Regions from separate parts of the Streptomyces sp. NPDC088157 genome, predicted to be linked through region 4. Evidence: riboswitches for the same ligand, from Rfam matches in the RefSeq annotation. Region 4 holds a riboswitch; each other region holds the start of a gene.

Region 1 (5,643 bases), on a different contig from region 4:
TGTTGACGACCAGCGTGGACAGGGCCTCGCCCTCGACGTCCTCGGCGATGATCAGCAGCGGCTTGCCGCCCTGCATGACCTTCTCGAGGAGCGGGAGCAGGTCCTTGACGTTGGCGATCTTGGAGTTCGCGATCAGGATGTACGGGTCGTCGAGGACGGCCTCCATACGCTCCATGTCGGTGGCGAAGTACGCCGAGATGTAGCCCTTGTCGAAGCGCATACCCTCGGTGAGCTCCAGCTCCAGACCGAAGGTCTGGGACTCCTCGACGGTGATGACGCCTTCCTTGCCGACCTTGTCCATCGCCTCGGCGATGAGCTCGCCGATCTGGGTGTCGGCGGCGGAGATGGAGGCCGTGGAAGCGATCTGCTCCTTGGTCTCGACATCCTTGGCCTGCTCGAGCAGGGCACCGGAGACGGCCTCGACGGCCTTCTCGATACCGCGCTTGAGGGCCATCGGGTTGGCGCCGGCGGCTACGTTGCGCAGGCCTTCCTTGACGAGCGCCTGGGCGAGGACGGTCGCGGTGGTCGTACCGTCACCGGCGACGTCGTCCGTCTTCTTGGCGACTTCCTTGACCAGCTCTGCGCCGATCTTCTCGTACGGGTCCTCGAGCTCGATCTCCTTGGCGATGGAGACACCATCGTTGGTGATCGTGGGGGCGCCCCACTTCTTCTCGAGGACGACGTTGCGGCCCTTGGGGCCGAGCGTCACCTTCACGGCGTCCGCGAGCTGGTTCATGCCGCGCTCGAGGCCGCGCCGTGCCTCCTCGTCGAACGCGATGATCTTGGCCATGTGAAGTGGTCCTCCCGGACTGGGGTGGATTGCTCCGGACCGCGCTGGCGCCCGCGACGGACGGCTCGCCGGCCTCGTGGTTCCTTGCCCCACCTGGCCTGCGGGCCTCACCGACCCGGTCCTCGTTGTCACTCTCACCTTCAGAGTGCTAACGCCAATGATTAGCACTCGACCCAGGAGAGTGCAAGCGCCTCCACCGGACCGGGGCCCTTCCGGACGCTTCCGCCGCACACCCCCGGGACGGACGCCGGACGACCCCCGCGCACACCCCCGGACAGCCTCGGGGCGGTTCCCGGACGCCCCCAGGACAGGCCGAAGGGCTCGCACCCCCCAGGAGGTGCGAGCCCTTCGACAGATGTACAGAAGAACGACGCTGTCAGTCGGCGCGCGCTTCAGCCGGTCGCGAGACGGACCATGTCCGCCTGCGGCCCCTTCTGGCCCTGCGAGATCTCGAAATCGACCCGCTGACCCTCTTCCAGGGTGCGGTAGCCGTCCATCTGAATCGCGCTGTAGTGGACGAAAACATCCGCACCACCGTCGACCGCGATGAAGCCGTACCCCTTCTCCGCGTTGAACCACTTGACGGTGCCCTGAGCCATGCCTAACTCCCCTATTACTGGCCCTTGCGCAGACCCGCACTTCGCGGATCCGGGTCAGACCTCACCCCCCGGTTGGCTTGGGGGCGTGCGCCGGAACGCGTCGACCGCGGCTGAATGTATCTGTCCAACTGCCGTCTGCAACAGGTCAGTCGGACGAGAATTCCGGACGTACGGGATCCGGAATGTGGCGAGAATTCGCCTGAATTGAGGGCAAGTCGGGCCGCACAAAGGCCACAAAAGCCACGAAAGAGGCGCACACTTTGGCTGCTTCTTGTCGGGCTCCGGGCGGAAAGAAAAACCACCGGATCCAGCGATCGGGACCGGGTTCCCCAACTGTACCGCGCTCAACCACACTGAATTGCCCCCTCCGCTTCTATCGCGGAGAGGGCAATTCGATGAACACTCGGTAATCACTGTTACCGACGGTTACTACCGGTGGGTACTACCGATGGGTACCGCCGGGGTGGAAACGACGGTAGTTCGTCGTTCAACCGGCGTTCATCCGCCGGCGACCGCCGGGATGATCGAGATTCCGGCGCCGTCCGGAGTGGCCGTCTCCAGCCCCTGCTCGAAGCGGACGTCGTCGTCGTTCACGTACACGTTGACGAACCGGCGCAGCTTGCCCTGGTCGTCCAGGACGCGGGCGGCGATGCCGGTGTGGTTCTTCTCCAGATCGGAGATGACCTCGCCGAGGGTGGCTCCTTCGGCGCTCACCTCGGCCTTGCCGCCCGTGTAGGTGCGCAGGATGGTGGGGATGCGGACGTTGACGCTCATGTCTTGTGATCTCCGGTCGGTCGGGGGTCGGCCTCAGGGGCGCGGGGCCATGTGGATCGTGCGGCTGCCGCCGCGTGGGCGCGGCCGGCCCACACCGGCCCGCAGCGCACATACGGTCTTATAGCGGAGCGCCCCGCTCATGACGCGAGGCCGGCCTCTCGGAACGAGTCGAGGTTCGGACGGATGGTGGCGGTCAGACCGGTGCCCTCCACCGCGTCCAGGGTCTTCAGGCCGTCACCCGTGTTGAGGACGACGGTCGTCTGCGTCGGGTCGAGAAGACCGTTCTCGATCAGCTTGCGCGTCACACCCACCGTCACACCGCCGGCGGTCTCCGCGAAGATGCCCTCGGTCCGCGCCAGCAGCTTGATCGCGTCGACGATCTGCTCGTCGTTCACGTCCTCCACCGCGCCGCCCGTCCGCCGGGCGATGTCGAGGACGTACGGGCCGTCCGCCGGGTTGCCGATGGCCAGCGACTTGGCGATGGTGTTCGGCTTCTGCGGGCGCACGACGTCGTGCCCGGCCTTGTAGGCCACGGACACCGGGGAGCACCCCTCCGCCTGCGCGCCGAAGATCTTGTACGGCCGGTCCTCGACGAGCCCCAGCCTGATCAGCTCCTGGAGGCCCTTGTCGATCTTCGTGAGCTGCGAGCCGGAGGCGATCGGCACGACCAGCTGGTCCGGCAGCCGCCAGCCGAGCTGCTCGCAGATCTCGTACGCCAGCGTCTTGGAACCCTCGGCGTAGTACGGCCGCAGGTTGACGTTGACGAAGCCCCAGCCCTCGCCCGCGGAGTCGCCGATGAGCTCGGAGCAGAAGCGGTTGACGTCGTCGTAGTTGCCCTCGATGCCGACGAGTTCGCCGCCGTAGATCGCGGCCATGACGACCTTGCCCTGCTCCAGGTCGTGCGGGATGAACACGCAGGACCGGAAGCCGGCCCGGGCGGCGGCCGCGCCGACGGCGCCGGCCAGGTTGCCCGTGGAGGAGCAGGAGAGCGTGGTGAAGCCGAACGCGCGGGCGGCCTCGATGGCCTGGGCGACGACCCGGTCCTTGAAGGAGTGCGTCGGGTTGCCGGAGTCGTCCTTGACGAAGAGCTTGCCCGCGTCGACGCCCAGCTCGCGGGCGAGGTTGTCGGCCTGCACGAGCTTGGTCCAGCCGGGATTGATGTTGGGCTTGTCGGCCACGTCCGCCGGGACGGGCAGCAGCGGCGCGTAGCGCCAGATGTTCGCGGGTCCCGCCTCGATGCGCTTGCGGAGCTCCTCCGTGTCGTAGGAGGAGAAGTCGTACGCGATCTCGAGCGGGCCGAAACACTCCTCGCAGGCGAAGACCGGGCCGAGGGGCACGCGGTGACCGCACTCGCGGCAGCTCAGCCCGGTGGCCGGACCGAGGTCGACAGCGGAGGTCGTCGTAGAGTCGGTGGTGCTTGCAACAGTCTGCGCAGCCATGTGAGGCGAGGCCCTTTCTCCTCATCTTCCTCACGACGCATCTCGCCGTGAGACGGATTTGGCACCTTCCCGAGCCGGGAGCCTCGCGGAGCGGTCACCGAGTGGATCAGTGATCGTTACGAGACCGGCTGGAGGGTTGCCGGGGCTTCATCGGGCCGTATCCCTCTGCCCCTCTGGATGAGCGGTATGAAGTTGTGAACGGGGGCGGCCTCGGACATGCGATGGTCACCCGCGCTGTTCAAGACTGTAACCGAAGGCCAGGACAGTTGAGATAGTCGTCCGAACCGCGAGATGGATCACACGGTCACCCTCCGTGCACCCGGTGTGATCACGACAGTGAGGAGCCGCAGACTGTGCTTCAAGAAACCGAGCGCTGGCTGGCCACCCGCTCCTGGTCCCTGACCGACCGTCCGCTGCACAGGATCCTGGCCGCGAAGCGCGCCACGAACCAGACGGTGTCCGTCGTTCTGCCCGCGCTGAACGAGGAGGAGACGGTCGGTGACATCGTCGCGATCATCCGACACGACCTCATGCACCAGGTCCCGCTCGTCGACGAGATAGTCGTCGTCGACTCGGGGTCGACCGACCGTACGTCCCAGGTCGCCGCGGCGGCCGGCGCGCGGGTCGTCCACCGGGACGACATCCTGCCGCGCATACCGGCCGTGCCCGGCAAGGGCGAGGTGCTGTGGCGCTCGCTGCTGGTCACGACCGGCGACATCGTCTGTTTCATCGACGCCGATCTGCGGGAGTTCTCCTCCGACTTCGTCTCGGGGATCGTCGGCCCGCTGCTCACCGATCCCGGGGTGGACCTGGTCAAGGGCATGTACGACCGTCCGCTGGGCGGCGCGGCCGGCCAGGGCGGGAGGGTCACGGAGCTGATGGCCCGCCCGCTGCTCAACATGCACTGGCCGCAGCTGGCCGGGTTCGTGCAGCCGCTCGGCGGCGAGTACGCGGCCCGCCGCAGCCTGCTGGAGCAGCTGCCCTTCCCCGTCGGCTACGGCGTGGAGCTGGGCATGCTGGTCGACGCCCTCCACCTGGTGGGCCTGGACGCCCTCGCACAGGTCGACGTCGGCGTGCGCAAGCACCGCCACCAGGACGGCCAGGCGCTGGGGCGGATGGCGGCGGCCATCTACCGCACCGCCCAGCTCCGGCTGGCCCGCGGGCACCTGATCCGCCCGTCCCTCACCCAGTTCGAACGGAGCTCGGACGGTTTCGAGCCGCGCACCTACTCGGTGGACACCGAGGAACGGCCGCCGATGACGGACGTCGCGGAGTACGCGACCCGGAAGGTGGCCTAGGACCCTCCCGCCCGACGATCCCGTCCCGGGACCGGCCCGGGACGGGATCGTCGGGCGGCGGCGCGTCAGCCGGCGTGGCCGTCCGACCAGCGCCAGACTCCGGCGGCGTCCTCCTCGCAGGTGAGGTACTCGCCCCCCTTGCCGTAGGTGCTGAGTCCGCGGTGGCGCTGGGCGCAGAACTGGCCGTCGGCGTAGCAGTTGCCCGCCGGGCTGGTGAGCTCGCACCCCTTGCCGCCGGAACCGGAGCCGCCGGTCGTCCCGCCGCTGGTCGTGCCGGTTGCCGTCTTCGTCGGCTTCGGGGTGTGCAGCAGGCTGCCGGCGCAGTTCCGGCCGTCTCGCGGGACGACGAAGGCCACGTCGAAGGAGCTGTTGACGTCGGCGGGGTCGTCGATCTGCTCGCAGATCTTCTCCCCCGCGTTCCACGAGGAGGCCTTCCGTCCGCCGCCGTCGAGGGAGGCGCCGGTGCCCTGGAGGTAGACGACGTAGCGGAGTCCGTCCGCCTCGGCTTCGGCCACGGCCTTTCCGACGGCGGTGCCGGAGTGGTCGACGAGGGTCGCGACCGTGGGCGTCGGCGCCGGGCTGCTGCTGCTCGGAGACGGCTCCGGTTCCGGAGTCGCGCTGCTCGGCGCGGGGGTCGCGCCGGCGGCCGCGGTCGTCTCCGGGGCGGCCTTGCCGTCGGCGTCGGTGTCGTCGCCCTGGCAGCCCGCCAGGGTCAGGGCGGCCGCGGCCGTCAGCGCGACGGC
Region 2 (5,643 bases), on a different contig from region 4:
TGTACGAGCAGCAGACGCACCACGTGCTGTGCCCCTGCCACCAGTCCACCTTCGACCTCTCCGACGGTGCCCGAGTGATCTTCGGTCCCGCCGGTCACGCCCTGCCGCAGCTGCGCATCGGCGTGAACGACGAGGGCTACCTCGAGGCGCTCGGCGACTTCGAGGAGCCCGTCGGTCCTGCATTCTGGGAGCGCGGATGAGCACCACAGAGAACCACGAGAGCAACGCGGCCCGCGAACGCGGGAAGGCGCCGGCCGGCGAGCGGATCGCCGACTGGGCCGACGGCCGGCTGGGGATCTACTCCCTGGCCAAGGCCAACATGCGCAAGATCTTCCCCGACCACTGGTCGTTCATGCTGGGTGAGGTCTGCCTCTACAGCTTCATCATCATCATCCTCACGGGTGTGTACCTGACGCTGTTCTTCCACCCGTCGATGAACGAGGTGGAGTACCACGGCAGCTACGTCCCGCTGCAGGGACAGCTGATGTCGGAGGCGTTCAGCTCGACCCTGCACATCTCCTTCGACGTGCGCGGCGGTCTGCTCATCCGGCAGATCCACCACTGGGCGGCGCTGATCTTCCTCGCCGGCATGTTCGTGCACATGATGCGCGTGTTCTTCACGGGCGCGTTCCGCAAGCCGCGTGAGATCAACTGGCTGTTCGGCTTCCTGCTGTTCGTCCTGGGCATGTTCACCGGATTCACCGGTTACTCGCTCCCGGACGACCTGCTCTCCGGCACCGGTGTCCGCTTCACCCAGGGCGCCATCCTGTCGATGCCGATCGTCGGCACGTACATCTCGATGTTCCTGTTCGGCGGGGAGTTCCCGGGCCACGACTTCGTGGCGCGGTTCTACTCGATCCACATCCTGCTGCTGCCGGGCATCATGCTCGGCCTGGTGGTCGGCCACCTGATCCTGGTCTTCTACCACAAGCACACGCAGTTCGCGGGCCCCGGAAAGAGCAACAAGAACGTCGTCGGCATGCCGCTGCTGCCGGTGTACATGGCCAAGGCCGGAGGCTTCTTCTTCCTGGTCTTCGGTGTGATCGCGGTCATCGCGGCCATCGCGCAGATCAACCCGATCTGGGCCATGGGCCCCTACCGGCCGGACCAGGTGTCCACCGGCGCCCAGCCCGACTGGTACATGGGCTTCGCCGAGGGTCTGATCCGCTTCATGCCGGGCTGGGAGATCAACCTCTGGGGTCACACGCTCGTGCTGGGCGTGTTCATCCCGCTGGTGCTCTTCGGTGTCGTCCTCGCGGCGCTGGCGCTGTACCCGTTCATCGAGTCCTGGGTCACCGGCGACAAGCGCGAGCACCACATCCTGGACCGTCCGCGCAACGCGCCCACCCGTACGGCCCTGGGCGTCGCCTGGGTCACGATGTACATGATCACGCTGGTGGGCGGCGGCAACGACCTGTGGGCCACGCACTTCCACCTGTCGATCAACTCGATCACCTGGTTCGTCCGGATCTTCTTCTTCGTCGGACCGGTCATCGCGTACATCGTCACCAAGCGGATCTGCCTCGGCCTCCAGCGCCGGGACCGGGACAAGGTGCTGCACGGTCGCGAGACCGGCACCATCAAGCGCCTGCCGCACGGTGAGTTCATCGAGATCCACGAGCCGCTCAGCCAGGAGCAGCTGCACACCCTCACGGCGCACGAGCAGTACGAGCCGGCCGCGATCGGCGCAGCCGTCGACGAGAACGGTGTCGAGCGCAAGGTGAAGGGCAAGGAGAAGCTTCGCGCCAAGATCAGCGAGGCCTACTTCGGTGAGGACCAGCAGATTCCGAAGCCCTCTGTGGAGGAGTACAAGGAGATCACGAGCGGCCACGGCCATCACTGATCGCTGAGGCGTCGCCACGCCACAGGCAAAGGGCCCCGTCCGGTCTGCGGACGGGGCCCTTTGCCGTGCCCACGGGCTGGATAGGGTGGGGTTCACCTTGTTCCACGACACACGTCACACGACACACGACGACACACGCAGGAGCGGCTATGAGCGCTGTGACCCCCGCTGGAGGCGACACCGCGGCGGGCCGTTCCTGGCCCGAGGTGCTGAACGGTCTGCTGTACGGCCGCGACCAGGACGCGGACGCCACGTTCTGGGCGCTGGACCGGATCATGCGCGGCGAGGCGACCGACGCGCAGATCGCCGGGTTCGTGGTGGCGCTGCGGGCCAAGGGCGAGACCGTCGCGGAGATCAACGGGCTCGTCCGGGCGATGTACGAGCACGCCAACCTGATCGAGGTGCCGGGGCCGACCGTCGACATCGTCGGCACGGGCGGCGACGGAGCCAGGACGGTCAACATCTCCACCATGTCGGCGATCGTCGTGGCCGGCGCGGGTGCCACGGTCGTCAAGCACGGCAACCGGGCCGCGTCCTCCGCGTCCGGCGCCTCGGACGTCCTGGAGAAGCTCGGCGTCAATCTGGAGCTGACCCCGAAGCGGGTGGCCGAGGTGGCGCACGAGGCCGGGATCACCTTCTGCTTCGCGATCAAGTTCCATCCGGCGCTGCGTCATGTGGGCGCCGCGCGCGGCCAGTTGGGCATCCGCACGGTGTTCAACGTGCTCGGCCCGCTGACCAACCCCGCCCGGGTGCGGGCTCAGGCGGTCGGGGTCGCGGACCCGCGCATGGCGCCGGTCGTCGCAGGCGTCTTCGCGGAGCGCGGCAACTCGTCCCTGGTCTTCCGGGGCGACGACGGCCTCGACGAGCTGACCACGACGGCCACGTCCCATGTGTGGGTCGTCCGCGACGGCAAGGTCACCGAGGAGACCTTCGACCCGCGTGACGTCGGCCTGGAGCTGGTGCCGGTCGAGGCCCTGCGGGGCGGGGACCCGTCGTACAACGCGGAGGTCGCCCGCCGTCTCCTGGAGGGCGAGACGGGCCCGGTGCGGGACGCCGTGCTGCTGAACTCGGCGGCGGCGCTCGTGGCGCTGGAACCGGGCACCGGGACGCTGGCGGAGCAGCTCCGGGCCGGGATGGGCAGGGCTACGGAGTCGATCGACTCGGGCGCGGCCAAGCGGGCCCTGGAGCGCTGGGTGGCCGCCAGCAACGCGTAACGCCCCTCGGTGGCCGTCCCGCGATCCGGACACGGGTTGCGGGACGGTGATCACTTCACGTACGTTCCTGTATCAGGTCATGAGTGACAGTCATGAGGCCCCGGCCGACTGTCCGGCAACCCTCCGTCCGTGGCGGGGTGCCCCGGGTGAAGACCAGGTCGTAGGCAGCGAGGTCTACGGCAAGCGCGGACCCCTCGCACTCTTTCGAGTGAGCACCGCCAGGGGTCCTGGTCGTTCGAGGGAGCCTTCCGTGAGCAAGCGAATGCGATAGGGCGTAGAGCCCCGCCTCCGTACACCCCTTTCACCTTCCTCCGTGCTCGAGCCATGCCCGCTCGCACGGCGGTTCCGCCTTGCCTCTCACGGGAGTTCGCCATGTCTGTCTCCACCGCTGCCGCCACCCGTACCGTTTGTGCGCAGTTGCCCGTTCTCGGCCGGGATGTCACCGTCCCGCTCGTGACGGGTGGCGAGGTCACCTACGCGGCGCTCGACTACGCGGCCAGCGCCCCCGCCCTCCAGCGCGTCTGGGACGACGTGGCGGCCTACGCCCCGTACTACGGCAGCGTCCACCGCGGCGCGGGCTACCTCTCCCAGCTCTCCACGGACCTCTTCGAGAACGCCCGCCGCACCGTCACCGAGTTCCTCGACTGCCGCCCCGACGACCAGCTGATCTTCACCCGGTCGACGACGGACTCCCTCAACCTGCTGGCGCGGGCCCTCCCCGCCGACTGCCAGGTCTTCGTCTTCGAGACCGAGCACCACGCCTCGCTGCTGCCCTGGAAGAACGCCCGGGTCACCTACCTCGACGCCCCGCGCACCCCGCGCCAGGCCGTCGAGACGCTCGAGCGGGCCCTCGCCGACCGCGACCCCCACGGCCCGGCCCTGGTCTGCGTCACCGGCGCCTCGAACGTCACCGGCGAGCTGTGGCCGGTTCGCGAGCTGGCGGCGGCCGCGCACGCGCACGGCGCCCGTATCGTCCTGGACGCGGCCCAGCTGGCCCCGCACCACCCGGTCTCCGTCCGTGACCTGGACGTCGACTGGATCGCCTTCTCCGGCCACAAGCTGTACGCGCCCTTCGGCGCCGGCGTCCTGGCCGGCCGCGCCGACTGGCTGGTCGCGGCCGACCCGTACCTCGCGGGCGGCGGCGCCAGCCGCAAGGTCACGCGGCGCGAGGACGGGGGAGTGGACGTGGAGTGGCACGAGAGCGCCGCCCGCCACGAGGCCGGGTCCCCGAACGTGATCGGCGCCTACTCCATCGCCTCGGCCTGCAAGGCCCTCACCGAGGCCGGCTTCGACAGCCTGGTCGCGCGGGAGGAGTACCTGATCGCGAAGGTGCGGGACGGCCTGGCCGAGGTCCCGCAGGTGAAGGTGCTGTCCCTGTTCGGCGACGACGCCCCGCGGGTCGGCGTGATCTCCTTCGTCGTCGAGGGCTGGAACAGCTCCCACTTCGCCGCTGCCCTGTCGGCCGAGTACGGCATCGGTGTCCGCGACGGCCTCTTCTGCGCCCACCCCCTGGTCCGCACCCTGCTGGGCGGCGACCCCCAGACCCAGGGCGAGTGCGGCGCCCCCGAGGCGGCGCCCGGCGAGAAGTCCCTCAACGCGATCCGGGTGAGCTTCGGCGCGGGAACCCCGGACGAGCACGTGGAGCGCTTCGTGAACGCGGTGCGGGAGCTGGTGAGCGAGGGTGCTCGGTGGCAGTACCGGACGGAGGACGGCCGCTGCGTGCCCGCCGTGTGAGCGACGGGCCGCCGGAGGCGGTGCTCAGCCGGTCAGGAGTCCAGCCCGATCGCGAACGCCGCCTCCAGGTCGTGCTGCGAGTAGGTACGGAACGCCACGTGGGTGTCGGTCCCCTCGACCCCCGGGATCTTGCTGATGCTGCCCGGGATGACCTCCGCCAGGTCCTCGTGCTCCTTCACCCGCACCATGGCGATCAGGTCGTACGTCCCGGTGACCGAGAAGACCTCGCTCACGGAGTCCAGCGAAGCGATCCGCTCCGCGATCTCGGGGATCCGGTCCACGCTGGTCTTGATGAGGACGATCGCGGTGATCACGGCTGGTTCTCTCCCTCGGGGGCCGGAGCTGGGGCGGCCTTCACTCTACGCGCCCGCCCGTCCCCCACCGGCGCCCTTTCGAGGCCCTCCTTCGGGCCCTTCCCGTGGCCGAAACGGGCCCACGCGTACACGAGCCCCAGGCCGAAACCCACCAGGTGCGCCAGATACGCCACCCCCGGCCCCTGGGCGGCCCGGCCCGCCGCCACCCACTGAAGGGCCGCCCAGAAGGGCAGCACGACCCACGCCGGGAAGCGCAGCGGCAGAAAGAACAGGAAGGGCAGGAGACTGGTCACCCGCGCTCGGGGGAACAGGTACAGAAAAGCGCCGAGGACCGCGGAGATCGCCCCGGAGGCGCCGACCAGGGACTGCGACGACTCGGCGTTGGCGGCGGCGTAGCCCAGCAGGGCCAGGTAGCCGCAGCCGATGTAGAAGAGCGTGAACTCGACGCGGCCCATCCGGTCCTCGGTCATCGTCCCGAAGACGTAGAGGAAGAGCATGTTGCCCAGCAGGTGCACCCAGCTGCCGTGCACGAAGAGGG
Region 3 (5,643 bases), 510 kb from region 4:
CGGGAGACGCCGTACGCCCGCGCGCTCGCCGCCGGGCAGGCGCAGGTGCTCGACTCGGTGGACCCGCACACGTCGGACCGGCTCATCGCCTCCGGAGACGGCGAGGCGCGCGTCCGCGACCTGCTGCGGGTGGCGTCCTTCCTCGTCATGCCCCTGCGCCTGCGGGACGTGCCGATCGGCTTCGTCACGTGTACGCGGGGACCGGGCCGTGTGCCGTTCGGCCCGGCGGACACGGCCGCCGCGGAGGCACTGGCCGCGCGGGCCGCCGTAGCGCTGGACAACGGGCGCCGGTACGAGCGTGAGCGGCGGACCGCGCTGGCCATCCGCAACAGTCTGCCGCCGGGAACGGCACAGGAGTTCGGGGGCTGCCGCACCGCGCACGGCTGTCTGCCCGCCGGGCAGGGCAACCTCGTCGGCGGCGACTGGTTCGACGTGCTGAAGCGGCCGGGCGACCGGGTCAGCCTGATCGTCGGGGACGCCATGGGACACGGCCCTGAGTCCGCGGTCGCGATGATCCAGCTGCGCACCGCCGTCCGTACCCTGGCGGGCCTCGACATCTCGGCGGCCGACCTCATAGGACGGCTCGACACACTCGCCGGGGACTCCCCCGGCGTCTCGTTCGCGACCTGCATCTACGCCGAGTGGGATGCCCGGCGGCGCACCTGCACGCTGGTGGGGGCGGGCCACCCGCCCCCGTTGCTGCGCGGCCCGGACGGCCGCACGGCCCCGGTCGGACTGACCGGGGCGGGCCTGCCCCTCGGGCTCGGTACGGGCAGCTACGAGGAGACCGTGCTGAGTGTCCCGGATCCGGCCCTGCTGGTGCTCTACAGCGACGGTCTGGTCGAGTCCCGCGACGCCGACATCGACCAGGAGATCAGCCGCCTCGCGCGCACCGTGGACGCGGCGGCGGCCGTCGGGTCCATGGACGGCGACGGGCAGGACGCCCTGCCGTCGTTGTGCCGTCGGCTCCTGCACACCCCTTCCGGCACGGTCGGCGCCGACGACCGCACCCTGCTGCTGGCCGAACTGACCCCTGCCGGGTACTGAGCCGCTGGGAGCGGCCGGCCTGCGGGTCCTGTGCGTCCGCTCAGGCCGTCAGGGTCGCCCACACCGCGTTCCCCTCTCCCGGCATCGCGGTCGGTCACCGCCGGCGCCCGGACGCCCCCGACGACGCCACCGACGCCGAGGTCAGCCCTGGACGGGCGTGGGCGTCAAGCCGTAGCCGGACCGACCGGTCAGGCGGGGGACGAGCCCGGGGGCGGGTGTTCCCGGGCGGGAAGGCTGTCCAGGCCCGTGTCGCGCATGATGCGGTCGACGGTCCTCGTGAGCGTGCTGTCGGCACCGATGACGGTCTCGGTGCCGCTCGGCAGCAGATCGAGATCCCGGTACCAGACGCGCAGGTCCGCCTCGCCCACCTCGTCGGCGATCGGCTTGCCGGCATGGCGCACGAGGGTCTCGGCGAGCGGCACATGGAGGTAGTAGCCGTGGGTCGGGCCGCGGTGGTCCGCGCGCAGCCGCTCGAGCATGGGGCCGTACCGGTCGGCGTACAGAATGCCCTCGAGGACCACGTGGTACCCGGCGTCCAGGGCGTAGCGGGCGACGGCCTCGATCAGCCCGATGTTCGCCGCGCCGGGCCGGTCGTGCTCGCGCAGTACGACCCGGCGGAGGTTGTCCTGCCCGACCAGGGCCAGGCCCCGGCCGAACCTGTCACGCAGGCCGGCCGCCACCGTCGACTTTCCCGAGGCACTGTTGCCCCGCAGCACGATCAGCCGGGTCTCCCGGGTCCCCACCATCACGGCGGTCACGCTACCGGCACCGACCGCAACTGGCGGAAGTTGGCGTGCGGATACCGTTCCAACCGACCGAAAATGTGAACGCGTGTACGTAACAGGGTCGTTGGGACGTAGGTTGTGGCTCGAACTGCTCACGCCTCGGCTGAAAGACGGACGCCCCTCATGACCGACCATGTGACCTCGCCCGGACCAGCGGCGCACCAGAAGATCGACACATCGGTGCCGCACTCGGCCCGCATCTGGAACTACTGGCTGGGCGGGAAGGACAACTACCCCGTCGACGAGCAGGCCGGTGACGCCTACACCGCCGTCTTCCCCGGCATCGTCACCATCGCACGGAGCAGCCGTGCGTTCCTGCGCCGCAACATCACGTATCTGGTCTCCGAGGCGGGCATACGACAGTTCCTGGACGTCGGGACCGGCCTGCCGACCGCCGAGAACACCCACGAGGTCGCCCAGCGCATCGCCCCCGAGACCCGGATCGTCTACGTCGACAACGACCCGATGGTCCTGGCCCACGCCCGCGCGCTGCTCTACTCCACCGCGGAGGGCGCCACCTCCTACGTCGACGCCAACGTGCTGGAGCCGGAGCGCATCCTGGCGGCCGCCGCCGAGACGCTGGACTTCACCCGTCCCACCGCGCTCATCCTCAGCAACATCCTGGGCCACGTCGCCGACTACGACCAGGCACGCTCCATCGTCACGACCCTGATGGCGGCCCTGCCGTCCGGCAGCTACCTCTCCGTCAACGACGGTTCGCGGGGCATCGACCCGGTCTTCGAAGCGGCCCAGGACGCCTACAACGAGAGCGGCGCCGTTCCGTACAACCTGCGCTCCGTGGACGAGATCACCGCGTACTTCGACGGCCTGGACCTCCTGGAGCCGGGAGTCGTCCCGGTCCCCCTCTGGCGCCCGGAGACCACCTCCCCCGCCCCGGAGGTCATCGGCGAACACGGCGGCCTCGCCCGTAAGCCGTGACCGGGGCCGGCGCCGGCGTCCCTGCCGGGCGTCCGGCCGACGAGCGCTGATGTGCGTCCCGCCGCACCGGCAGTCACGGCCGGTGCGGCGGAGTCGTTCAACTCTCCGACCGATATTGACGGACAATGTGAGTACTCCGTAAGGTCGACACCGGCATTGAGTGTCAGCGTCAAGCCCTGGCTAGCTGACCGGCAACCCTCCTCCGCGGTGGGGTGCTCCAGGTGAAAGCCCGGCGGGGTCATTCGACTCCGCAAGCGCGTAGCCCCGGTTCCGGGGCCTGAGAGGTGGAGGACCGGCGTGCGGCACAACGGCAACCTGAGTTCCTCCATCGCGACCGCTGCACCGTTCTCCGGATTCTCGCGCCGTCGCCACATCGACCTGCGGCGTTCCGCCAGCTGTCTGTGTCAGGGCTGATCACGCCCCACCCCACCGGCTGACCCTCGCCCCCGGCGCGGTCATGTCGTCGTCGACATCGTCGTCGGCGTCCCCCCTGAACAGTTCTGAGCAGTGCCGACCCGTGCGGGGACGGCACCTTCCGCGCATCGCCATGGCCGCGTTCCGCCCCGGCATGTGCGCGGTGACCTTGGAGTAGGAGAACCATCCCGTGACAGCGCATCCGGATTCCCGTACTCACCGCCGGGCGGCGTTCGCCGCACTCGTGACCGGCGGGCTGCTGCTGAGCGCCTGCGCGTCGAGCGACACCGGCAGCGCCGGCGGCGAGGGCGGCCGGCCGAAGTCGGGCGGCACCCTCACCTTCGCGGTGGGTTCCGACGCCGGCTGCGTGGATCCGCAGCAGGTGGCCAGCAACGACACCATCTACTCACTGCGTCAGGTCGTGGACTCCCTGACCGACCAGGACCCCAAGACCGGAAAGATCGTGCCCTGGCTGGCGAAGAGCTGGGACATCAGCCCGGACACCACGACGTTCACGTTCCACCTGAGATCAGGTGTGACCTTCAGCGACGGGACACCCCTGACGGCACAGGTGGTGAAGGACAACTTCGACGCGGTGCCGAAGCTCGGCGCCCTGGGCACCCTCGCCCAGGGGTACCTGAGCGGCGTGGAGAGCACCACCGCGGTGGACCCGCTGACGGTGCGGGTCAGGTTCAAGCAGCCCAACGCGCAGTTCCTGCAGGCCACGGCGACGCACTCGCTGGGGATCGAGTCGTCGGCGAGCGCGAAGGAGAGCCCGCAGGACAAATGCAGCAAGGGCGTGGTCGGATCCGGGCCGTTCGTGCTGAAGGACTATGCGCAGAACCAGTCGATCACCCTGGCCAGGCGCGCCAAGTACGCGTGGGGTTCCACGCTGTGGACCAAGAAGGGCGAGGCCTACCTGGACAAGCTGGTGTTCAAGGTGGTCCCCGAGGCCGGCGTACGCACCGGCAGCCTCCAGTCCGGCCAGGTGGACGCGATCGGCAGCGTCGGCAAGGCCAACGAGGCCGCGCTCCAGGGCGGCGCGGTGAACCTCCCCCAACGGGCCAACCCGGGCGTGGTGTTCAACCTGGGGCTCAACAACTCCCGGGCGCTCTTCAAGGACGCGAAGGTGCGCCAGGCGCTCCTGTTCGCCATCGACCGGCAGCAGATCGTGGACGCCGTGTTCCCCACCGGCACCGAGCCGGCGACCAGCATCCTGGCGCACACCACACCGGACTACGCCGATCTCGGCCCGGACCTGGCCTTCGACGCGGGCAAGGCGAAGTCCCTGCTGGACTCGGCCGGTTGGAAGGCGGGCAGCGACGGCGTCCGGGTCAAGGACGGCAAGAGGCTGAGCCTGACCGTCAAGTGGTTCGCCAACGCGGCCACCAACCAGCCCGCGCTGGAACTGATCCAGCAGCAGCTCAAGGCCGTCGGCATCGACGTGGCGCTCAAGCAGCTCCAGATCACCCAGTTCTCCCCGACCCTTCAGTCCGGTGACTTCGACGCGGTGTGGGGCAATGTGACCCGCGCCGATCCGGACATCCTGCGCAGCTCGTACTCCTCCCGGCTGGCCAACTTCTACCACCTGCCGGCGAGCTCCCTGGACGACGCGCTGACGCAGCAGGCCGCGACGAGCGACCCGGTCAAGCGCAAGCAACTGGTGGGCGAGGCACAGAAGTTGATTGTGCAGAACGCCTACGTCGTGCCCGTGGTGGAGCTGCAGACCCAGCTGGGGGTGGCGAAGAAGGTGCACGACCTCGACTTCGAGGCCTCCAGCCGGATACAGCTGCACGACACCTGGATCGGGTAACGGCCGGCATGCGTCCCTATGTGGTCAAACGTCTCGCGCAGGCCCTCGGGGTGCTGTGGGCGGCCTACACGGTCTCCTTCCTCGTGCTGGACTACCTGCCCGGTGACCCCGTCTCCGCGATGGCCGGCGCCGGAGCGGACACGGGGCAGGTCGATCCGGCCCAACTCGCCGCGCTGCGACACGAGTACGGCTTCGACAAGCCGGTGCCGGCGCAGTACGCCGACCATCTCGGCAGGGCGGTGCGCGGTGACTTCGGCGACTCCGTGTCCACCGGCCGGCCGGTGACCTCGACCCTGGCCGACGCGCTGCCGCAGACCCTTCAGCTGACCGGGGCGGCACTGCTCCTCGCGGTGCTCCTCGGCGGCGGTCTCGCGGTGCTGGCGACCTTCACCGGCCGCCGGTGGCTGCGGCAGTTGCTGCTGTCGTTGCCGCCGCTCGGGGTGTCGGTACCGACGTTCTGGGTCGGGCTGCTGCTCGTCGAGCTGTTCTCCTTCCGTACGCGGCTGTTCCCCGCGTTCGGCAACGACGGACTGCGGGGCCTGGTGCTGCCCGCGGTGACGCTGGCGATACCGACCGGCGCGCTGGTGGCGCAGGTACTGGCCAAGAGCCTGTTGACGGCGCTCGACCAGGCCTACGTGGAGACGG
Region 4 (5,643 bases):
GCGCTGACGTAGCGTCAGGAGTTGTCCAGCGGCAGACCGGGCGGGTTGATCTCGGACTTGGCGACGGCCTCGTTGGAGAGGTTGTAGGCGGCCAGCCACTTGGCGTACTGCCCGTTGTCGATGAGGTGGTTGATGGCGTCCGCGAGCGGCTTGGCGAGGCCGCTGTCCTTCTTGGCGGTGGCCGCGATCAGGCCCTGGAGCGTTTCGCCGGCGCCGGAGAAGGTGCCCGCGCTGCGCGTCGCGTTGGTCGTGGCCGCGGTCTTGGCGACGTTGTAGGCGATACCGGGGTTGGGGCCGAAGAACGCGTCGATCTTGCCGCTGCCGAGCGCCAGGTAGATGCCGTTGCGGTCCGGGTAGTACTTGATGGTGAGCTTCTTGCCCTCGGACTCCAGCTTCTTCTTCCACTCCAGGAGGATCTTCTCCTGGTTGGTGCCGGAGCCGACGGTGACGGTCAGGCCGGCGAGGTTCTCGTAGTTGCCGTCGAAGTTCCACTTGTTGGACTTCTTGACCTCCCAGCCGAGGTTGTCCTGGCGGTAGGAGGCGAACTCGTACTTCTTCTTGCGCTCCTCGGTGTCGGTGACGTTCGAGAAGGCGACGTCGACCTTGCCGCTGTCGATGCCGACGAAGAGGTTCTCCCAGGTGAAGTTCTTCGTCTCGGGCGTCAGGCCGAGGACCGCGGCCACCAGCCGGCCGAGGTCGGGCTCGGCACCGGTGAGGGTCTTCTGGTCGTCGCCGACGTACGCCAGCGGGGCGAAGCCGGAGGGCAGGGCGCCGATGCCGATGTTCAGTTTGCCGCTCTTCCTCACGGCTGCGGGCAGTTCGGCGCTGATGGACTTGACCTCGGACACCTTGAGGGTGGTCTCCTTGGCGGCGCCGTTGGACACCCGGCCGACGGTCACACTGCCGGCGGCGGCGCTGTCGGCCTCGGTGGCGGCCTCGCTGTCACCACCGCAGGCGGCGAGCCCGGTGGCGAGGGTGGCGACCGCGGTCGCCGCGGTGATGCCGCGAATCAGGCTGCGTCGGGTGAAGTGGGCAGACATGGCCGTCCTTTGTGACTGGATGAGAGAGGGTGGCGTGGGGGAGGTCGTGGGGCGCGTCGGCGCGCGGTGGCGTCAGAGCACCTTGCTGAGGAAGTCCCGGGTCCGCTCGTGCCGGGGCCTGTCGAGGACCTCGCTCGGCGGGCCCTGTTCGACGATCCTGCCGCCGTCGATGAAGACGACCTTGTCGGCGACCTCGCGGGCGAAGCCGACCTCGTGGGTGACGATGACGAGGGTGGTGCCGCTGGTCGCCAAATCCTTGATGACGGCGAGGACTTCGCCGACGAGCTCGGGGTCGAGCGCGGAGGTCGGCTCGTCGAAGAGGATGACGCCGGGGCGCAGCGCGAGGGCGCGGGCGATGGCGACCCGCTGCTGCTGCCCACCGGACAACTGCCTCGGGTAGGCGGCGGCCTTGTCGGCCAGGCCGACCCGGCCGAGGAGTTCGCGGGCCAGTTCCAGGGCCTGGTGCTTGGCGAGTTTCCCGGTCGCGACCGGCGCGGCGGCGACGTTGTCCAGCACGGTCAGGTGCGGGAAGAGGTTGAAGTTCTGGAAGACGAAGCCGATCCGGCTGCGCTGGGTCAGGATGGCCCGCTCGCTCAGCTCGCGCAGCCGGTCGCGGTGCCGGCGGACGCCGATCGGCTCGCCGTTGACGCTGACGTAGCCGATCTCGGGCTTCTCCAGGTGGTTGACGACCCGCAGCAGGGTGGACTTGCCGGAGCCGGACGGGCCGAGGATCACGGTGACCTCGCCGGGCCGCACGGTCAGGTTCACCCCGTCCAGCACCCGGTGGGCGCCGTACCACTTGTGCACGTCGTGCACCTCGACGGCGGCGGGCACGACCCCGGCGGTCTCGGTGGTCTGCACGGTCTCGGTGGTCATACGGCGGCCTCCCGGCGGATGCGGGCCCGCAGGTCGGCGAGACCGGTCCGCAGCTTCTGCAACGGCGTCGGCGGCAGGGACCGCGTGGCGCCCCGGGCGTAGTACCGCTCGACGTAGAACTGGACGACGGAGACGAGGCTGGTCAGGATCAGGTACCAGACGGTGACGACCAGCAGCAGCGGCACGATGTCGCCGGGGTAGGTGGAACCCATGGTCTGCGCGGTGCCGAACAGGTCGAGCAGCGACACGTAGAAGACCAGCGAGGTGGACTTGATCAGGCCGATCAGCTGGTTGACGTAGTTCGGGGTGATCGACCGCAGGGCCTGCGGGAAGACGATCCTCCAGAACTGGTAGCGCTTGGGCAGGCCGAGCGCGGCGGCCGCCTCGTGCTGGCCCTGGTCGACGGAGAGGATGCCGCCGCGGACCACTTCGGCGGCGTAGGCCGCCTCGTTCAGGCTCAGACCGACGACGGCGATCACCATGTCGGTGGCCAGCCGGGACTCGTCGAAGCGGAAGAACGCCGGGCCGAAGGGGACACCCACGCTCAACGTCTGGTACAGGGCGCTGAAGTTGTAGAGGAAGAGCAGCACCACGATGAGCGGGATGGAACGCAGCGCCCAGACGTAGGTCCAGCTGACGGCGCGCAGCACCGGGCTCTTCGAGAGGCGGGCGAGGGCGAGCAGGATGCCGCCGAGGAGGCCCAGCACCGCGCTGTAGGCGGCGACTTCCAGGGTGATCAGCAGTCCGTCGAGGATCACCGGCCGCAGGAACCAGTAGCCGAAGCGGTCCCACTGGTAGAAGGGGTTGGAGACCAGTCCGTGCGCGAACTGCGCCACCAGGACCAGCACCACGGCGGTGGCGATCCAGCGGCCCGGCCGGCGCAGCGGCTGGACCCGCTGGGCGGTGAGCTTCTCGGGCGGGGTGTCGATGGCGGGTGCGGCCTCGGCGAGGGTCACGGCGCCTGGGGGTTCACTCATGAGGGGCTCCGGCGGGAGTCGGACACCCCGGGGCACGGCAGACGTGGGCGGCGGTATGCGCTTCGGCGGGGCGGCGGGGACCGCTCGGCGGCAGCGAACAGGGCACGGCGCACGGATGCGTACGGAAGACCGGGGTGGGGCGGACAACGGCACACCGCTCGGGCGGTGTTCGTCAGGAACGCGGAGGCGGGGCTGCGGGGTGAGGGGGTTCGTTCAGCCCCGACAGCGGGCACGGCCCGGTGCGGTACACAGTGCGCTGTTCACACGGAGGAGGTCGACGGCGCGGTTGGCGACGAGGATGTCGAGATACGGCCGTACGCAGCTTCGGGGGCGACGGGGCGCCGTCCGAGGAGCTGCGTACATGTCCGTCACCATCACTGTTCCGGCCCCCGAGGGGCCCTCGCGCTTACCGATGCGTCATTACCGAAACGTCGGTCCGGTCGTCACCTGGGGCACCCCACCGCGGAGCGAGGGTTGCCGGTCAGCTAGCCAGGGCTTGTCGCTGACGCTCATGACCGTTCTGGGCCGTAAGTAAGACAGTTGCCCGAACGAATGTCAACGGCGGTCCAGTGGATGGACCGGGTCAGGGCCGCCTGACCTGCGGTCGGACCGTCGTACCGTCCGACGCGTGGGTCTCCCAGTCCAGGATCTGGACGGCGGCGCCGGCGGCCTCCAGACCCTGGCAACGGGCGTGGTGGCGGCGGGCGATGGCGTCCAGGTCGAGGTGGGCGCCGAAGGCCGGGTGGGCGGCCAGACGGCGGGCGTAGGCCCACAGGGCGGGGTGGTCGGCGATGCGGTGCACGGCGGCCGCGTCCAGGTGGTAGCGGTGCACGGTGTCGAGCTGGACCAGTGCGACCCACAACTCCACGTCGGCGGCCGTGATCTGATCGCTGATCAGATGTTCGTGGGCTCCGAGCCCCCGCTCCAGCACTCCGAGCGTGGTGAGCAGCGTGTCGAGCGCGGCGGCGCGCTCCGCCTCCTCCGTGTCGGCCGCTCCGGCGCGTTGGGCGGCCTCCTCGATGCCCTGGGCGCACATCCGCTCGACGGCCTCGATCTGCGACTCGGCGCCGCACGGGTACAACGCGGCCCGGCCGCCACCGAACCTGCGGGCGAGGTCGCGGGCGATGTCGGGGCCGTGGCTGCTGACGATGCGGCCCGACCAGTCGTCGCTGAGCACCGGCGCGAGGGCCGGCCCGGTGTACCGGTGCGCGCTGGCGTCGTACAGCGGGCGCAGCGCGGAGTGGCCTCCGTCGGGGCAGTCCGGGACGGCGGGCAGGAAGGTGACCGGGCAGGCCCTTTCCAGGCCGAGGAGGCTGTGGGTGACGGCGATGCGCAGACAGTCGGGGTCGGCCGCCGCCAGATGGAGGCGGTAGCGGCGCGGCACCGCGTAGTGCCCGCTGCGCGCGTCCCGGCCGATGCGGCCCCGGAAGGCGGGGGCGGGGCGGGCGGACAGGTGGGCGGCCAGTGGTGTGACGGACATGACTCTCCCCGGGGGCGGGACGCACGGCGGACGTGCGCGCGGCGGATGCGACGTCGAAGGAGGAGGTGCGGACCTCGTCCGCGCGTGCCGGGTGCGGCCGCGTCCAGGGGACACCGCCGGTGCGGTTCGGCGCGGGACGGACCCGGCTCAGCCCTGGGGCCTGATCGCGCTGGCAACGCGCTTCAGGTCGATGTGACGGCGGGAGGTGAGAAGGGGCGACGACCACGCCGTGCGGCTCGCGCGGCCGGTGATCGGCTCCTGTCGCCCCATTGTTTCCCTACCCGTTCACTAGGATTCCCGGATCGAGTGTCGATCCGCCTCGAGCCTCCGTCAAGGGGGCGTCCACCAGGTGAGTACCGGGCGGATGCGGGGGGTGCCCGGGACGAGCCCCGAGCGGCCCTCGGCGGAACCCGGGACGGGGCCGGAGTGTGACACCCGGACGGGGCCGGGGGTGGGACCCGGAGGGGGCCTGGGTGTGACACCTGGACGGGGCCCCGGGGTGGGACCTGGACGGGGACCGGGGTGAGGCCCCGACAGGGACGGGCGGGGCCCCGGACAGGGACAGATCAGGCCCGGGCGGGAACGGGGTGAGGCCGACGACCTGCTCCTCATCCGTGTCGGCCACCACGCACAGGCACACCAGGTCACCGTCGGCGGCCGGTTCGGCCGGTGAACCGGCGGTCCCGGCGGCCGTGTCGGCGAGGGGTTCGAGGCCGGCGGGGCGGCGAGGGGTTCGAGGCCGGCGGGGCGGCGGGCCCCCAGAGTGGTGGCGAAGCCCGCCTCTACGACCCGGCGGGCCAGGGCGCGCCCTGGCCGCCCGGTCCGATGAGACCCGCGCGCATGGGACGCCTCCTCAACTCTCCTTCCGCGGGCGCCAGAACACGGCCAGCAGACCGGCTGTCGCGACGACACCCACCCCGAGCACCACACCGGCGCCCGTCCATCCGGTCACGGCGATGTCCGCGGCCTCGTCCATCGAGTAGTCCCCCGGCCCCCACGCCCCGAGCGCCACCGTGAGGACGCCCAGGACGAGGACGTACTCGTACCCCTCCTTGAACACGAAGAAGCCGTTGCGGCGGTGCGCCAGCAGACCCGCGACCAGCATCACGGACAGCACGGCCGCGCAGGCCAAAGGCGTGAGGAAGCCGGCCAACAGCAGGACTCCCGCGCCGAGTTCGGTGAGGACGCTGAGCCAGGCCTGGAGTCTCGGGCGGGTGAGTCCGAGCCCGCCGAACCAGCCGGCGGTGCCGGATATGCCGCCTCCGCCGCG

The links. Region 4 has a riboswitch for S-adenosylmethionine ahead of ACIPFH_RS15380 (amino acid ABC transporter permease). Riboswitches for the same ligand answer to the same signal wherever they lie in the genome.
Region 1: it holds a riboswitch for S-adenosylmethionine, as region 4 does, so the genes downstream of both, thrC (threonine synthase) here and ACIPFH_RS15380 (amino acid ABC transporter permease) in region 4, are expected to answer to the same signal.
Region 2: it holds a riboswitch for S-adenosylmethionine, as region 4 does, so the genes downstream of both, ACIPFH_RS05060 (aminotransferase class V-fold PLP-dependent enzyme) here and ACIPFH_RS15380 (amino acid ABC transporter permease) in region 4, are expected to answer to the same signal.
Region 3: it holds a riboswitch for S-adenosylmethionine, as region 4 does, so the genes downstream of both, ACIPFH_RS13090 (putative leader peptide) here and ACIPFH_RS15380 (amino acid ABC transporter permease) in region 4, are expected to answer to the same signal.

Annotation. Positions count from the first base shown of each region.
Region 1 is NZ_JBIUSU010000007.1:460,663-466,305, forward strand. It holds gene groL (chaperonin GroEL) at 1-790, opposite strand, end outside; gene ACIPFH_RS28965 (cold-shock protein) at 1,183-1,389, opposite strand; gene ACIPFH_RS28970 (ubiquitin-like small modifier protein 1) at 1,888-2,163, opposite strand; gene thrC (threonine synthase) at 2,301-3,602, opposite strand; SAM riboswitch class I at 3,621-3,786, opposite strand; gene ACIPFH_RS28980 (glucosyl-3-phosphoglycerate synthase) at 3,956-4,900, shown strand; gene ACIPFH_RS28985 (hypothetical protein) at 4,966-5,643, opposite strand, start outside.
Region 2 is NZ_JBIUSU010000001.1:1,185,307-1,190,949, forward strand. It holds gene ACIPFH_RS05045 (Rieske 2Fe-2S domain-containing protein) at 1-200, shown strand, start outside; gene ACIPFH_RS05050 (cytochrome bc complex cytochrome b subunit) at 197-1,843, shown strand; gene trpD (anthranilate phosphoribosyltransferase) at 1,993-3,057, shown strand; SAM riboswitch class IV at 3,133-3,249, shown strand; gene ACIPFH_RS05060 (aminotransferase class V-fold PLP-dependent enzyme) at 3,430-4,791, shown strand; gene ACIPFH_RS05065 (Lrp/AsnC family transcriptional regulator) at 4,824-5,105, opposite strand; gene ACIPFH_RS05070 (rhomboid family intramembrane serine protease) at 5,102-5,643, opposite strand, start outside.
Region 3 is NZ_JBIUSU010000003.1:409,955-415,597, forward strand. It holds gene ACIPFH_RS13075 (PP2C family protein-serine/threonine phosphatase) at 1-1,047, shown strand, start outside; gene ACIPFH_RS13080 (AAA family ATPase) at 1,236-1,793, opposite strand; gene ACIPFH_RS13085 (SAM-dependent methyltransferase) at 1,956-2,771, shown strand; SAM riboswitch class IV at 2,924-3,034, shown strand; gene ACIPFH_RS13090 (putative leader peptide) at 3,069-3,185, shown strand; gene ACIPFH_RS13095 (ABC transporter substrate-binding protein) at 3,376-4,998, shown strand; gene ACIPFH_RS13100 (ABC transporter permease) at 5,007-5,643, shown strand, end outside.
Region 4 is NZ_JBIUSU010000003.1:924,309-929,951, forward strand. It holds gene ACIPFH_RS15370 (ABC transporter substrate-binding protein) at 15-1,040, opposite strand; gene ACIPFH_RS15375 (amino acid ABC transporter ATP-binding protein) at 1,113-1,916, opposite strand; gene ACIPFH_RS15380 (amino acid ABC transporter permease) at 1,913-2,893, opposite strand; SAM riboswitch class IV at 3,291-3,410, opposite strand; gene ACIPFH_RS15385 (glutathione S-transferase C-terminal domain-containing protein) at 3,477-4,373, opposite strand; gene ACIPFH_RS15390 (putative leader peptide) at 4,521-4,643, opposite strand; gene ACIPFH_RS15395 (DoxX family protein) at 5,227-5,643, opposite strand, start outside.